DNA from 3 places in the Nonomuraea sp. B5E05 genome. Region 3 is predicted to be linked to each of the others. Evidence: riboswitches for the same ligand, from Rfam matches in the RefSeq annotation. Region 3 holds a riboswitch; each other region holds the start of a gene.
What was found. A riboswitch is a leader RNA that binds a small molecule or an ion and turns the genes downstream of it on or off. The one in region 3 is predicted to bind thiamine pyrophosphate.
Positions count from the first base shown of each region.

Region 1: another riboswitch for thiamine pyrophosphate. It lies ahead of ABGB01_RS16130 (cytosine permease); the one in region 3 lies ahead of thiC (phosphomethylpyrimidine synthase ThiC).
Region 2: another riboswitch for thiamine pyrophosphate. It lies ahead of thiO (glycine oxidase ThiO); the one in region 3 lies ahead of thiC (phosphomethylpyrimidine synthase ThiC).

Region 1 is NZ_JBDPMJ010000007.1:286,585-291,513, reverse strand. Features, by position in the region: gene ABGB01_RS16145 (MFS transporter) at 1-1,346, opposite strand, end outside; gene ABGB01_RS16140 (helix-turn-helix domain-containing protein) at 1,422-1,856, shown strand; gene ABGB01_RS16135 (rhodanese-like domain-containing protein) at 2,267-2,590, shown strand; TPP riboswitch at 2,988-3,100, shown strand; gene ABGB01_RS16130 (cytosine permease) at 3,091-4,425, shown strand; gene ABGB01_RS16125 (methylated-DNA--[protein]-cysteine S-methyltransferase) at 4,388-4,929, opposite strand, start outside.
Region 2 is NZ_JBDPMJ010000002.1:623,674-628,602, reverse strand. Features, by position in the region: gene ABGB01_RS06235 (thiazole synthase) at 99-854, opposite strand; gene thiS (sulfur carrier protein ThiS) at 847-1,047, opposite strand; gene thiO (glycine oxidase ThiO) at 1,044-2,180, opposite strand; TPP riboswitch at 2,170-2,286, opposite strand; gene ABGB01_RS06220 (FAD-dependent oxidoreductase) at 2,346-3,509, shown strand; gene ABGB01_RS06215 (Rv2175c family DNA-binding protein) at 3,540-3,914, shown strand; gene thiE (thiamine phosphate synthase) at 3,892-4,530, shown strand; gene ABGB01_RS06205 (polyprenyl synthetase family protein) at 4,572-4,929, opposite strand, start outside.
Region 3 is NZ_JBDPMJ010000035.1:42,748-47,676, forward strand. Features, by position in the region: gene ABGB01_RS40255 (universal stress protein) at 173-1,006, opposite strand; gene ABGB01_RS40260 (hypothetical protein) at 1,020-1,367, opposite strand; gene ABGB01_RS40265 (hypothetical protein) at 1,406-1,564, opposite strand; TPP riboswitch at 1,616-1,728, shown strand; gene thiC (phosphomethylpyrimidine synthase ThiC) at 1,721-3,325, shown strand; gene ABGB01_RS40275 (SDR family oxidoreductase) at 3,332-4,183, opposite strand; gene ABGB01_RS40280 (glycine betaine ABC transporter substrate-binding protein) at 4,222-4,929, opposite strand, start outside.

The DNA.
Region 1 (4,929 bases), on a different contig from region 3:
ACGGCGCTCGCCAGCAGCGCGGCCGCCAGCGGGACCGCCAGGGCCGTGCGGAAGGCGGTCATCCCGGCCTCCTGCGTGGTCGCGCTGCCGAGCGCGGCCACGTTGACCGCCGTGACCATCGACACGCCCAGCGCGGCGCCGAACTGGAACGACGAGTTGATCAGCCCGCCGGCCAGCCCTTGCTCGCGGGCCGCGATCCCGTCCGTGGCCGTGATCATGAGCGGGCCGTAGGCGAAGGCGAACATCAGGGCGATCAGCACCATCGACGGCACCATCGCAGCGTAGGTCCAGTCCAGCCCGGCGCCCAGGAAGAGCACGTAGGCCAGCAGGCCCGACAGCAGGCCGCCGAGGATGACCTTGGCGTTGCCGTACCGGTTGACCAGCCACGGGGTGAGCGTCGGCGCGATCACCACGTCGGCGGCGGCCGCCAGCAGGGCGAGCCCGGTCTGCATGGGTGACCAGCCGCGCAACTCCTGCAGGTAGAGCGTGACCAGGAACTGGAAGCCGAAGAAGGAGGCCGTGAGCAGGACGGCCATCACGTTGGCCCGGACCAGCGCCGCCGACCTGAAGATGCCGAGGCGGACCAGGGGGTGCGGGGAGCGGCGTTCGATGGCTGCGAACCCCGCCAGCAGGCCCAGGGCCGCGGCGAAGACCGCGAGCGTCAGCGGCAGGCCCTCGGACGGGTGCTCAAGGCGTACCACTCCATAGACCAGCAGCATCATCGCGCCCGTCACGCTCGCCGCGCCCGCCAGGTCGAAACCGCCGGCCGGGCGCTCCTCCGCGGGCGCCTTCTTGATCAGCAGGATCGCGGCGAGCAGGATCACCAGCGACATCAGCACCGGGGCGAAGAAGACCCAGCGCCAGCCGAACGTGGTGAGCACCCCGCCGAACACCAGGCCGAGCGCGAAGCCGGCGGCGCCGGTGCTGCCGTAGATGATCAGGGCGCGGTTGCGGTCGCGGCCCTCGGGGAAGCTCGTGGTGATCAGCGACAGCCCCGCGGGCGTCATGAAGCCGGCGGCCACTCCGGTGACGAACCTCGCCAACAGCAGCACCCAGCCGTCGTTCGCCACTCCGCCGAGCCCGGAGAAGGCCATGAACACCCCCAGCCAGAGCAGGAACATGCGCCGCCGGCCCAGCAGGTCGGCCGCCCGGCCGCCGAGCAGCACGAAGCCGCCGTAGCCCAGGACGTAGGCGCTCACCACCCCGCTGAGCATGCTCGTGGGCACGCCGAGATCGGCCCGGATGGCGGGGAGTGCGACGTTCAACATGGCGACGTCGATGCCTTCGAGAAAGATGGCCCCGCAAAGAACGATCAGTACGCCCCACGTACGAGCAGGGACAGGCATGACAACCCCCGGTTACCGAAAATCATGTTGGTTCCTTGTTGTAACCGTCCACATCATTGGCCATCATGAGACTTCATGGAAGAAGGCACTTCCGAGTCACTCGGTTACTCCGCAGGCACCATGGACGACGACTACGACGCGCGCCAGTGGGACACCCGTGAGGACTGCGAGGTGCGCCAGATCCTCGATCGCATCGCCGACAAGTGGTCGCTTCTCGTCATCGCCCTGCTCGACTGCAAGAGCCTGCGTTTCACCCAGCTCCGCCGGGAGATCGACGGCGTCAGCCAGCGCATGTTGAGCGTCACGCTGCGCCAGCTCGAACGCGATGGCCTGGTCAGCCGCACGGTCCACCCCGTCGTCCCGCCCAGGGTCGACTACGCGCTGACACCGCTCGGCCGTACGCTGCACGAGACCATCAAGTCCCTGGTCACCTGGACCGAGGCCCACCAGGAGGAGATCGCCCGCGCCCGCGCCGCGTACGACGCACGCGCTCAAGACCTCACTTCGTGAGGCGGGCTCGGTCGTCCGATGCCGTCGTCTTCCCCTGTCACTCCTTCGTCGTTCCTCCTCCGGGCGACGGCACTCCCTCGCGTGTTCTTGGCCTCACTTCGTGAGGCGGGCTCGGTCGTCCGATGCCGTCGTCTTCCCCCGTCACTCCTTCGTCGTTCCTCCTCCGGGCGACGGCACTCCCTCGCGTGTTCTTGGCCTCACTTCGTGAGGCGGGCTCGGTCGTCCGATGCCGTCGTCTTCCCTTGTCACTCCTTCGTCGTTCCTCCTCCAGGCGACGGCACTCCCTCGCGTGTTCTTGGCCTCACTTCGTGAGGCGGGCTCGGTCGTCCGATGCCGTCGTCTTCCCCCGTCACTCCTTCGTCGTTCCTCCTCCAGGCGACGGCACTCCCTCGCCGGGAGATGATGGAGTCATGACCGTTCCTGAGATCGAGCCGGGCGGCATCCCGGCAGACGCCTACCTTCTCGACGTCCGCGAGCAGGACGAATGGCGGGCGGGCCATGCCCGTGAGGCGGTGCACATTCCGATGACCCAGATCCAGGGCCGGGTCGACGAGGTGCCGAGCGACCGGACGGTCTACGTCGTCTGCCGGGTGGGCGGCCGGTCGCTGCAGGTGGCGGCCTGGCTCAACCAGCTCGGGCGCGACGCGGTCAACGTCGGGGGCGGCATGCAGTCGTGGGAGGCGGCCGGGCGTCCGCTGGTCAGCGAGACGGGGGAGCAGCCCTTCGTGGCCTGAGCCGGACGCCCTGCCACCGCGCGCCACAGGCGCTCCGGAGCAGGCCAGAGCGCCACCCATGAGTGCCATGGGTGGCACTTTCGACGCCTGTACGGCTACGGAGTGCCGTCAGCTTTCCCCCTTTTCGCCTCCCCGAGGCGATTGCTCTTTGCGCTGCTGGACACAACCGGCTTGCGGTTGAATGTCGCCGCAGGCCGGCAATTGATTGGCAGGATATGCAGGCTTGAGCGGGTTATGCGATGGTGTGAAGGGACACGAATCCCCCCTTTTCTGCCGTACGCCCGCCGGCCGTTCGCTCTCGCCGTGACGTGGGTCATGCCAGCCCGGGCTGGCCGAACGTGGATGGATGAGGCATCATGGGGCCCGCGGAACTTGGGCATTCCGGCTCCGCACCTACAAATCAATCCGCGGGAGCTTGAGGCAATCAGGCTGAGAGGGCGACTACGGCTGTCGCCGACCGCATGAACCTGTCCGGGTAATGCCGGCGTAGGGAGTGTGCGATGTCGCACGTCGCCGATGAAGTTCCGCTGACTCTCGACGGTCAGCCCCCCAAGACTCTGGGCGTGCTCGATCAGGGCGCGCTCTGGGCCAACCTCGGTGTCAGCCTCCTCGGCTTCTCAGGGGCGCTGCTCCTGCTCAACCCGACCGGCGACGCGCCGCTGAGCCTGGCCGCCGCACTGGTGGCGACGGTGGTCGGCAGCCTGGTCGGCACGGCCATGGTGGGCCTGTCCGCCATCCCCGGCACCCGCACGGGGCAGCCCGCGATGGTGCTGCTGCGCGGCCTGTTCGGGGCCAGGATCTCCTACGCGCCCACGGTGCTGAACATCGTGCAGATGCTCGGATGGGGCGCTTTCGAGCTGTGGGTGATCGCCAAGGCCGCCACCGCGATCTTCGGCGGGGTGGCGTACCCCGTGTGGGTGGTGCTGGCGGGCGTGCTGACCACCGCGCTCACGATCTGGCCGCTCGGCGCGATCCGCCTGCTGCGGCGGTACGTCACCGTCGGCGTGATCGTGTCGATGATCTGGTTCACCTGGTTCTTCCTGTCCGAGGCGCCCGCGCCCGCCGGCGGGTCGTGGACCGGGTTCGCCCCGGCCGTCGACTACGTGATCGCGCTGTCGGTGTCCTGGGTGCCGCTGGCCGCCGACTTCGCCCGGCACTCCCGCTCGGGACGGGCGGCGTTCACCGGGATCGTCGGCGGCTACACGATCGCCCAGGTGGCCTGCCTCGGGCTCGGCGTCTACGCCGTGGCCATCGCCGGCGCCGCCGCCGTGGAGGCCGACAACACGGCCGTGTTCACCCCGTTCGTGGCCGTTCCGCTGGGCGCGCTGTTCTTCGGCATCCTGGTGTTGCGCGAGACCGACCAGTCGTTCGCGAACGTCTACTCCACCACCATGTCGCTGCAGAACCTGATGCCGCGCGTCGACCGGCGGGTCATCTCCACCGCCATCGGCGTGTTCACGGTCGTGATCGCCCTGGTCGTCGACGTCACCTCGTACGGCGCGTTCCTGGGCGTGATCGGGGCGGTGTTCGTGCCGATGTTCGCGGTGCTGGCCGTCGACTATTTCGGGTTCGGCCGCTCCGACCACTGGAACACCGACGAGGACGCCCCCTCGCGCTGGTCGATGCTGGTGCCGTGGGCGCTCGGCTTCGCCGCCTACTGGCTGACCACCTCGACGCCCACCATCGCGGCGTGGGACGGGTTGTGGGCGTCGGCCCGCGACGCCATCGGCTTCACCAGGCAACCGTGGATGAACGGCGCGCTCGGCGCGGCGGTGGTGGCGGCCCTCGTGACCGCGCTCATCGGCGTGCTGCGGAGGCGCGCTGTTCGACGTTGAGCAGGTGCTGCTTGGCGCTCGCGCCACCCGCGTACTCGCCGAGCGCGCCGTCCTCGCGCACCACCCGGTGGCAGGGCACGATCACGCAGACGGGGTTGGAGGCCAGCGCGTTGCCGATCGCGCGCAGCGCGCGCGGCCTGCCGATGCTCTGGCCGATCTCCTCCAGCGTCGTGGTCGTGCCGTAGGGGACCGCCGTGGTCTTCTGCAGCACCGACCGGGCGAACGTGGTGGCCAGCGCCCAGTCGACCGGCGTGGCGAACGCGCGCAGCCGGCCGGAGAAGTAGGCGTCGAGCTCTCTGCGCACCGGGTCGAGCCGCCGCGCGTCGTTGCCGATGAACGTGCCCACATGCCGGCTGACCAGCTCGAAGACGTCGTTCTCCCTCTCGAAGCTGCAGGCCGCGATGCCCTTGCCGGTCACGGCCAGCACCAGCCTGCCCACGGCGCCGTCGTAGGTGCCGAACGCGATGTCGGGCGGCGTCTCGCCGCGGTAGGTGCTGGAGGTCA
Region 2 (4,929 bases), on a different contig from region 3:
CCGGGCGGCCGGCGGCGGCTCACGTGCGGTGATCCCGCGCGGTGGCGCCCCGGCGACCGTGAACGTCGTCCGCGCGAGCGGTCGCCGCGGGCGAGGGGTCACGGGGTCATCGGGGAGGAGGCTTCGGCGTGGCGGCGGCGGGGGATACGCCCCGCCTGGCGGGCCAGACGCCCGGCCGTCACGGCCTGCCTCATGGCCGTGGCCATGAGGTCGGGCCGCTGCGCCCGGGTGACCGCCGTGGCCAGCAGGACGGCGTCGCAGCCCAGCTCCATCGCCAGGGCCGCGTCGCTGGCCGTGCCGATGCCCGCGTCGAGGATGACCGGCACGGAGGCGGCCTCCACGATCAGCTCGATGTTGTGCGGGTTGCGGATGCCCAGCCCGGAGCCGATCGGCGCGCCCAGCGGCATGACGGCCGCGCAGCCCGCCTGCTCCAGGCGCCGCGCCAGCGCCGGGTCGTCGCCGATGTACGGCAGCACCACGAACCCGTCGGCCACCAGCCGCTCGGCCGCGTCGAACGTCTCGATCGGGTCGGGCAGCAGCGTGCGCTCGTCGGCGATGACCTCCAGCTTGACCCAGGGTGTGCCGAGCGCCTCCCTGGCCAGCCGCGCCGTCAGCACGGCCTCGCCCGCGGTGAAGCAGCCCGCGGTGTTGGGGAGCACCTTGATGTCCCGCCTGCGCAGCACGTCGAGGACGGAGCCGCGGGCCTCCGGGTCGAGCCGCCGCATCGCGACCGTGGTCATCTCGGTGCCGGACGCGGCCAGCGCCTGGTCGAGCACCTCGAGCGACGGGGCGCCGCCGGTGCCCATGATGAGCCGGGACGAGAACTTCTCCCCGGCGATGATCAGATCATCCACCTTGCACCGCCGTCAGGACCTCCACGCGGTCGCTGTCGCTGAGCGCCGTCGTCTCCCAGGCGCTGCGCGTGACCACCTCGTCGTTCACGGCCACGGCCACTCCGGTGGTGGCCGCGGTCAACGTGCTCACGGCCTGCGCCACGGTCGTGCCGTCGATCACCTCGTGCGCGGTCCCATTGATCATCACAATCATGAAATTTCCTGAAACCTTCCCGGCGAGCACAGCGCCGCCAGCTCGCCTTCTTCGCCCAGCAGGATGGCCGTCGTCAACGGGGCCAGCAGCACGCCGCCCCGATGGTGCCCGGTGGCCAGCGCGAGCCCGGGCGTGCCGCTCGGGCCGATGACGGGCAGGTTGTCCGGCGTCCCTGGCCGCAGCCCGGCCACCACGTCGGCCACCTCCAGCTCGGTGACGCCCGGCACCAGCTCCCTGGCGTCACGCAGCAGCTCGTAGAGCCCGCCGGCCGTCACCCTGGTGTCGAACCCCATCTCCTCCTGGGTGGCGCCGACGACCAGCTCGCCGTCGCCCCTGGGGACCAGGTAGACGGACGAGCCGTGCACGGTGCCGCGTACGCACCGGCCGAGCAGGGGCTGGGCGGAGCGCAACCGCATGATCTGCCCCTTGACCGGACGTACCGGCACCCCGGCCAGCCCGGCGCTCCACGCCCCGGCCGCCAGGATCACCCGCTCGGCCCGCAGGTGTCGCGGCACGCCCCCATCGGCCACGGCGGGGGCCGGGACGTCCGGTGGCGCGAGGCGTACCCCTGTGACCCTGCCGCCGTCACGCGTGAGCTCGCTCACGCGCGCCCGCACCAGCGGGACGCCCAGCCGGTCGAGGGCGGCGAGCAGCGCCGCCGTCACGCGGCGCGGATCGACCCAGGCGTCGCCGGGAGCCAGCAGGCCGCCGCGCACGGCGGGGGCCAGCATCGGCTCAAGGCGCCGGCACTCGCGCCCGGTCAGCCGCTCGACCGGCAGCTCCAGCTTCTCCATGAACGCGGCCAGCTCGTCCAGCGCCGCCAGGTCGTCGGCGCCGAACGCGACGTCCAGCGTGCCGTTCGTACGGAAGTCGAGTGCGGCCGGACCGGAGAGCCCGGCGTCCAAGGCCAGCTCGGCGGCGAAGGACGGCCAGCGGCGCAGCGCGGCCATCCCGAGCCGCAGCAGCGGTGCCTCGGTGTAGGTCACCTCGCTGACCGGAGCCAGCATCCCCGCGGCCGCGTGCGAGGCCCCCGAAGCGGGCGCCGGGTCGGCCACGGTGACCGGCCGGCCGGAGCGGGCCAGCCGCCAGGCGACCGACAGCCCGACGATCCCGCCGCCTACGATCACGTCCACATGCGCTCCCTTCGCCGGCATGACCCGGATCAGGTGTCTTGCGGTCGAAGGCCCGGTCAAGCCTTCCTCTCAGCCCGGTAACGGCCGGACTCCCGCGCGTCTTTCCCTCACCAGCCTACGGCCTCGGTGTCATGCCCGGACACCGCCCCCGTTATGGTCATGGACGTGAACCACGTCGTCGTCGTCGGAGCAGGACTGGCCGGTCTGCGCACTGTGGAGGCGCTGCGCTCGAAGGGCTTCGCCGGGCGCGTCACCATGGTCGGCAGGGAACGCCACCGCCCCTACGACCGCCCGCCCCTGTCCAAGGCCGTGTTGTCGGGGGAGGCCGACGACAGCTACGTCGGCGCCGACCTGGCCGCGCTCGGCGTCGAGTTCTGGCCCGGCGTCAGCGCCAAGTCGCTGCGCGCGGGGGTCGTGGAGACGACCGAGGGCGAGCTGGGCTACGACGGCCTGGTGATCGCCACCGGAGCCGACCCGATCAGGCTTCCCGGCGACGGTCCCCAGCACGTGCTGCGCACTCTCGACGACGCCCACGAGCTCAGGGCCATGCTCGTCCCCGGCGCCCGCGTCGCGATCATCGGCGCCGGGTGGATCGGCGCCGAGGTCGCCACCGCCGCCCGCCGGGCCGGGTGCGCGGTGACGGTGATCGAGGCCGGCCCCGCGCCGCTCGCCACCGCCGTCGGCGCCGAGATCGGCGCGCGCACCGAGGCCTGGTATTCCGGCATCGACCTGCGGCTCGGCGCCATGGTCGACTCCGTGGACGAGGGCGGCGTGCGGTTGGTGGGCGGCGCGTTCGTCGAGGCCCACGTGGTCGTCACCGGCATCGGCGTGCGTCCCGCCGTCGAGTGGCTCGCCGACGCCGACATCGACCTGCACAACGGTGTCGTCACCGACGAGCATCTGCGCGCCTCGTTGCCCGGCGTCGTCGCCGTCGGCGACTGCGCCGCCTGGTGGTCGCGCCGCTGGCAGACCCGGCTCCGCGTCGAACACTGGGACTCCGCGCTCAACGCGCCCGAGGTCGCCGCCGCGACGCTGCTCGGCGAGGACGCCGTCTACGATCCCGTGCCCTACTTCTGGTCGGAGCAGTTCGGGCACATGGTGCAGTACGCCGGCCACCACCCCGCGGGCGAACGCCTCCTCTACCGCGGTGACGCGGAGGGTAAATGGTCGGCCGTGTGGCTCACCGCCGACGACGCCCTCGCCGCCGTGCTCGCCGTCGATCGGCCGCGAGACCTCGTACAGGGCCGTAGAATCATCGCCTCGGGCCAACGCCTCGATGCCAAACGCCTGGTAGATCCCGAAGTGTCCCTACGAGATTGTGTTGTTTGAGCAAGCGCGCCATGTGGTAGTTGTGGTTTCGTGACACTTTCTGTTGCACAGATCGACCGGGAGACCGAGCAGCTCGTCGACGAGTGGCTCACTCTCCCCGAAGTGGCCTCACGCCTCGACCTTCCGCTGGGGCGGGCCAAGCAACTTCTCAAGGACCACAAGCTGCTCGGCGTACGCAGGGGCAGCGGCGGGCCTCAGGTGCCCGCGGTGTTCCTCGACGGAAAAGATGTGATGAAGGGCCTGCCCGGCACGCTGACCGTGTTGCAGGACGCCGGCTACGACGACGTCGAGTCGCTGCGCTGGCTCTTCACCCCGGACGAGTCCCTGCCGGGGTCGCCCATCGAGGCGATCCGGGCCGGCCGTCACACTGAGGTCAAGCGGCGTGCCCAAGCTCTCGCTTTCTGAGGCCCGCCTCTATCTCTGCACCGACGGCCGCCGCGACCGCGGCGACCTGGCAGAGTTCCTCGATTCCGTGCTGGCCGGCGGCGTGGACATCATCCAGCTGAGGGAGAAGGGCTTGGAGGCCCGCGAAGAACTCGCGCTCCTCGAGGTCTTCCGCGACGCCTGCGACCGGCACGGCAAACTCCTGGCCGTCAACGACCGGGCGGACATCGCCCACGCCGCCCGGCCCGACGTGCTCCATCTGGGGCAGGACGACCTTCCTGTGACGGTCGCGCGAGAAATACTCGGCGACGACATCGTCATCGGAAGGTCCACCCACTCCGCTGCCGAGGCGTCCGCCGCGGCCGTGGAGCAGGGCGTCGACTATTACTGCTGCGGCCCCATCTGGCCCACCCCGACCAAACCCGGCCGCCCGGCGCCCGGACCGCCGCTGCTCAGGCACGCGGCGGCGCTCGGCACCTCGCGGCCGTGGTTCGGGATCGGCGGCATCGACCTCGACAACCTCGACGAGGTCATGTCGTACGGTGCCGAGCGGGTGGTCGTCGTACGCGCGATCACCGACGCGGACGATCCGGGGGCGGCGGCGGCCGAGTTCGCCAAACGCCTGTCGGCTCCCTGAGCCGAACGCCGGGCGGTCCCTGACCGGCCCGCCCGGCCGCCTCAGGTCTTGCGGGACGTGGCGGCGATGGCGAGCTCGGTCAGGGCGGAGCGGGCCTCGGCCGTCACCGGCGACTCGTCGAGGGCGGACAGCGCCTGGCTCAGATAGTCGCCGATCAGGTCCTCGCACTCCCGCAACGCGCCGGTGTCGTCGATGATCTCCCGCAGCGTCGCCACCCCGGCCTCGTCCAGCTCGGGGTCGCCGAGCAGCCGCCGGACGGTCTGCGCGGCCCCGGGGGACGCGGCCGCCAGCGTGCGGGCCACGAGCATCGTCCGCTTGCCCTCGCGCAGGTCGTCGCCCGCGGGCTTGCCCGTCTGCGCCGGGTCGCCGAACACTCCGAGGATATCGTCCCTGAGCTGG
Region 3 (4,929 bases):
CCTGCGCAGATGGTAAGAAGCACCGGTCCGCGGTGGGAAGCAGGCGCGCACGCCCGCCCGGGTGACCTGCGGCGACGGATGTAACTTTCAGGCCCGCACCGCGCCAAGGAGCGGGAGCGCACCACGGCCGGGGCCGGCCCGCACCACGCCGAAGGTCACACCACGGCGGGGGTCAGACCCGCACCACGGCGAGGGGGCAGGGGGTGTGGTGCAGCAGGGCCTGGCTGATCGAGCCGAGCAACATGCCGGCGAGCTGCCCGTGCCCGCGTGAGCCGACCACGAGCAGGTCGGCGCCCTCGGCCGCCTCCCTCAGCACCTCGACGGGGTGGCCGTGCACGACTTCGGGCAGCACGTCGACGTCCGGGTGCCGCTCCTGGCGCTCGGCCAGCAGGTCTTTCAGCTGCTGCAGGGTGTGCTGCTCGTTCTCGGGGTCGGCGGGGACGAAGCCGCCGGGCCGCGGCCACGCCCACGCCTGTACGACCCGCAGCCGCGCCTCGCGCAGCTCGGCTTCGGTGAAGGCGAAGTCGAGTGCCCGCAGGCCGTGAGGCGAGCCGTCGGTGCCGGCCACGATCTCGCCGCGCGGCGCCGCGGGCCGCTCGCCGACCACGACGACGTTCGTAAGGGCGTGGGCGGCGACCCCGTGGGCGACGGATCCGACCAGCAGCCCGCGTACGCCGCCGATGCCGTGGCCGCCGACGACCAGCAGGTCGGCCTGTTCCGCGGCCTTGATCAGCGCGGAGCGGGGGTCGCCGGGCAGCAGGGTGGTCTCGACGATGATCGCGGGGCGTTCGCGCAGCGCCCGGTCGTGGGCGGCGACGAGCACCGAGTTGGCTTCGTCGCGCATCCACCGGGCGACCTCGGCGTAGCGGTGGGACAGCGCGTCGTTCACCCACCGCGGCACGGCGTGGGCCACGGTGAGCGTTGTGCGGCGCAGCGCCGCCTCGGTGGCCGCCCAGCCGGCGGCCTCCAGCCCGGCGCGCGAGCCATCCACCCCAACAATGATCATGGCGTCTGCCACCTCAGGAGAAGGCGTAGCACTCCACTTCGGCGCGGCGGAACGAGATGCCGTGCTCCTGGGAGTCGCGGATGCAGGCGCGCTCGGCCTCGCTGAGCTGGAGTGTGCCGCACACGGTCACGCCGGCGTACGTACGGCAGTCGAGATCGGCGTCCCTGGCGCCGATGCGGAAGATCTCCTTGACCGTCGAGCGGCAACGAGCCTTGCCCGTGTCGGCGTAGCGGCACTGGGCGAGCAGCGTCCGGTATTGCTCCTCGCTCACCTCGTGCTGGTCCGTCCCGTCGCCGTGGGCGGCGGGGGCGCCGAAGGTGGCCAGCAGCACGAGTCCTGCGACAGCGGCGATCTTTTTCATAGTCCCCCTGATGGGGTTGGTACCGCTGGAGAGTGCCGTCAAACCTCGCGCTTGATCGCCAGGACGCTCAGCCACGTGCGCCCGGCGGTGTTCAGGCCGTGCTCGACGGTGTCGAATCCGGCCGCGTGGACGAGGCGCAGGAGCGTGCCGGGGTCGCGGTGGACGGTGGCCGCGGTCGTTGACGTGGGATCTTCCATTTTGCGGATGATGTCATGTTTCGTCCTGACATGGGCGTGGGTAGGATCACCGCCGTCCAACGCGGGAGCCCGGTGCGGACCGGGCTGAGAGGACGGCTGAGAGCCGCCGACCGCCAGAACCTGCTCCGGGTAATGCCGGCGAAGGGAGTTTGCGCGATGACCGACGCGCGTGTCCCCACCTTTACCAAGATCTACGAAAGCGACCTCCGCGTCCCCAAGCGCCAGGTCAACCTCTCCGACGGCTCGTCGGTGACGCTCTACGACACCTCAGGCCCGTACACCGACCCGTACGTCGAGACCGACGTGCGGCGCGGGCTGGCGCGCCTGCGCGAGCCGTGGGTCGCAGGGCGCCGCGCGGCGGGCGAGCCCGTGACCCAGGTGGCCTGCGCCAGGCGGGGGATCGTCACCAGGGAGATGGAGTTCGTAGCCGTGCGGGAGGGCGTCACCCCCGAGTTCGTACGCCAGGAGGTCGCCGCCGGCCGGGCCATCATCCCCGCCAACGTCAACCACCTCGAGACCGAGCCGATGATCATCGGCCGCAACTTCCTCGTCAAGATCAACGCCAACATCGGCAACTCCGCCGTGACCTCCTCCATCGAGGAGGAGGTCGAGAAGATGACCTGGGCCACCCGGTGGGGCGCCGACACGATCATGGACCTGTCCACCGGACCCGACATCCACGAGACCCGCGAGTGGATCATCCGCAACTCGCCGGTGCCGGTCGGGACCGTGCCCATCTACCAGGCGCTGGAGAAGGTCAAGGGCCGCCCGGAGGCGCTGTCGTGGGAGGTCTTCCGCGACACCCTGATCGAGCAGTGCGAGCAGGGCGTCGACTACGTGACCGTGCACGCGGGGGTGCGGCTGGCGTACGTGCCGCTCACGGCCCGCCGCAAGACCGGGATCGTCTCGCGCGGGGGCTCGATCATGGCCGCCTGGTGCCTGGCGCACCACCGCGAGAGCTTCCTGTACGAGCACTTCGACGAGATGTGCGAGCTCCTGGCCCGCTACGACGTGTCGTTCTCCCTCGGTGACGGGCTGCGCCCCGGCTCGATCGCGGACGCCAACGACGAGGCCCAGTTCGCCGAGTTGCGCACGCTCGGCGAGCTGACCACGATCGCGCGGGCGCACGACGTCCAGGTGATGATCGAAGGCCCGGGGCACGTGCCCATGCACAAGATCAAGGAGAACGTCGACCTGCAGCGCGAGCTCTGCGACGACGCGCCGTTCTACACCCTCGGCCCGCTCGTCACGGACGTCGCCCCCGGATACGACCACATCACCTCGGGCATCGGCGCCGCCATGATCGGCTGGTACGGCACGGCCATGCTCTGCTACGTCACCCCCAAGGAGCACCTCGGCCTGCCGAACAAGGACGACGTCAAGACCGGCGTGATCACGTACAAGATCGCCGCCCACGCCGCGGACCTCGCCAAGGGCCACCCCGGGGCTCAGGCGTGGGACGACGCGCTGTCGGACGCGCGGTTCGAGTTCCGCTGGGAGGACCAGTTCGACCTGTCGCTCGACCCCGACACCGCGCGGGCCTTCCACGACGAGACCCTGCCCGCAGCGCCGGCCAAGACCGCTCACTTCTGCTCGATGTGCGGCCCCAAGTTCTGCTCCATGCGCATCAGTCACGACGTGCGGCGCTACGCCGACGAGCACGGGCTGGACACGCAGGAGGCGATCGAGGCCGGCATGGCGGAGAAGGCGGCCGAGTTCACCAGGCGCGGCGGCAGGGTCTACCTGCCGATGGCCGACTGACCAGGGCTAACCGGGCAGCGTCTCGCCGCCGATCGGGGCCAGCACCTCGCCCGTGTAGTACGACGACATCCGGTCGGAGGCGAAGAACACGTACGAGGGGGCGATCTCGTCCGGGTCGGCGGGCCGGCCCATCGGGACGTGCCCGCCGAACGAGCCGACCTTCTCCTCCGGCAGGGTCGCCGGGATCAGCGGCGTCCAGACCGGGCCCGGCGCCACGGCGTTGATCCGGATGCCGCGATCGACCAGGTTCTGGGCCATGGAGTAGGTGAAGGCGTTGATGGCGCCCTTGGTGGCGGAATAGTCGATGAGCGTCTTGTTGCCGCGCAGGCCGTTGATCGAGGAGGTGTTGATGATCGCGCTCCCCTCGCGCAGGTGGGGGAGCGCGGCCTTCATGACGCGGAAGTAGCTGTGGATGTTGACCGCGAACGTGTGCTCCCACTGCTCGTCGGTCAGCTCCTCCAGGCCGTCGACGGGCGCCTGGTAGGCCACGTTGTTCACCAGGACGTCCAGGCCGCCCAGCTCGGCCACGGTCTGCTCGACGACGGACGCGCAGTGGTCGCGGTCGCCCAGGTCGCCGGGCAGGAGCACGCAGCGCCGCCCGGTCGCCTCCACCAGCTTGCGGGTGTGCGCGGCGTCCTCGTGCTCGCTGAGGTACGCGATCGCGACGTCGGCGCCCTCCTTGGCGAAGGCCACGGCGACCGCCCGGCCGATGCCCGAGTCGCCGCCGGTGATCAGCGCCTTCTTGCCGTTCAGCAGGTCACGGCCCACGTAGTCGCGCATCTCGTCGCGCGGCTCAGGGGCCATCTCTTCCGTACGGCCCGGGTACGGCTGGTTCTGGGCGGGTGGTGTGTGCGACATGTCCAGCGGCTGCCCGCGCAGGGGCAGGGTTAACGCCTTTACCGGACGAATCCCTCGTCCCGCAGCCAGTCGCGCGCCACCAGGGCGGGCACCTTGCCGTCCACGTCCACCTGGGCGTTGAGGCCGCGCATCACGTCGTCGGTCAGCTTGGCGCTGATGGGCGCGAAGATCTTCGCGATCTCGGGGTGCGCGTCCGCCAGCTCGCGCCGCATGGTCACCGCGGCGTTGTAGCTGGGGAAGAACTTCTTGTCGTCCTCGAGCAGCACCAGGTCGAGCGCCTGGACGCGGCCGTCGGTCGTGGTCACCATGCCGACGGCGCACTGGCCGCTGGCGACGGAGTTGTAGAGCACGCCCACCGACACCCGGCGCACGTTCGCCCTCGGGACCTCCTTGCCGTAGGTCATGCCGTACGCCTTGATCATGCCGAGGAAGCCGTCGTCGCGGCCGAAGGTCTCGTGGTCGACGCAGAACGTACGCTGGTTGACCGGGATCTTCATGATGTCCGAGATCGTCTTCACGCCCCACTTCTGCGACGTGGCCCGGGTGACGCCCATGGCGTAGCTGTTGTTCAGCGGCGCGGGCGGCAGCCAGACGATGCCGTTCTCGCGCAGGTCGAGGTCGCGGACCGCGACGTACTGCGCCTGCGGGTCGGGCAGCGCCTTGGTCTGGCCGAGGTAGGTGATCCAGCCGGTGCCGGTGTACTCCCACATCAGGTCGGCGTCGCCGCGGGTCAGGGAGGCGCGGGC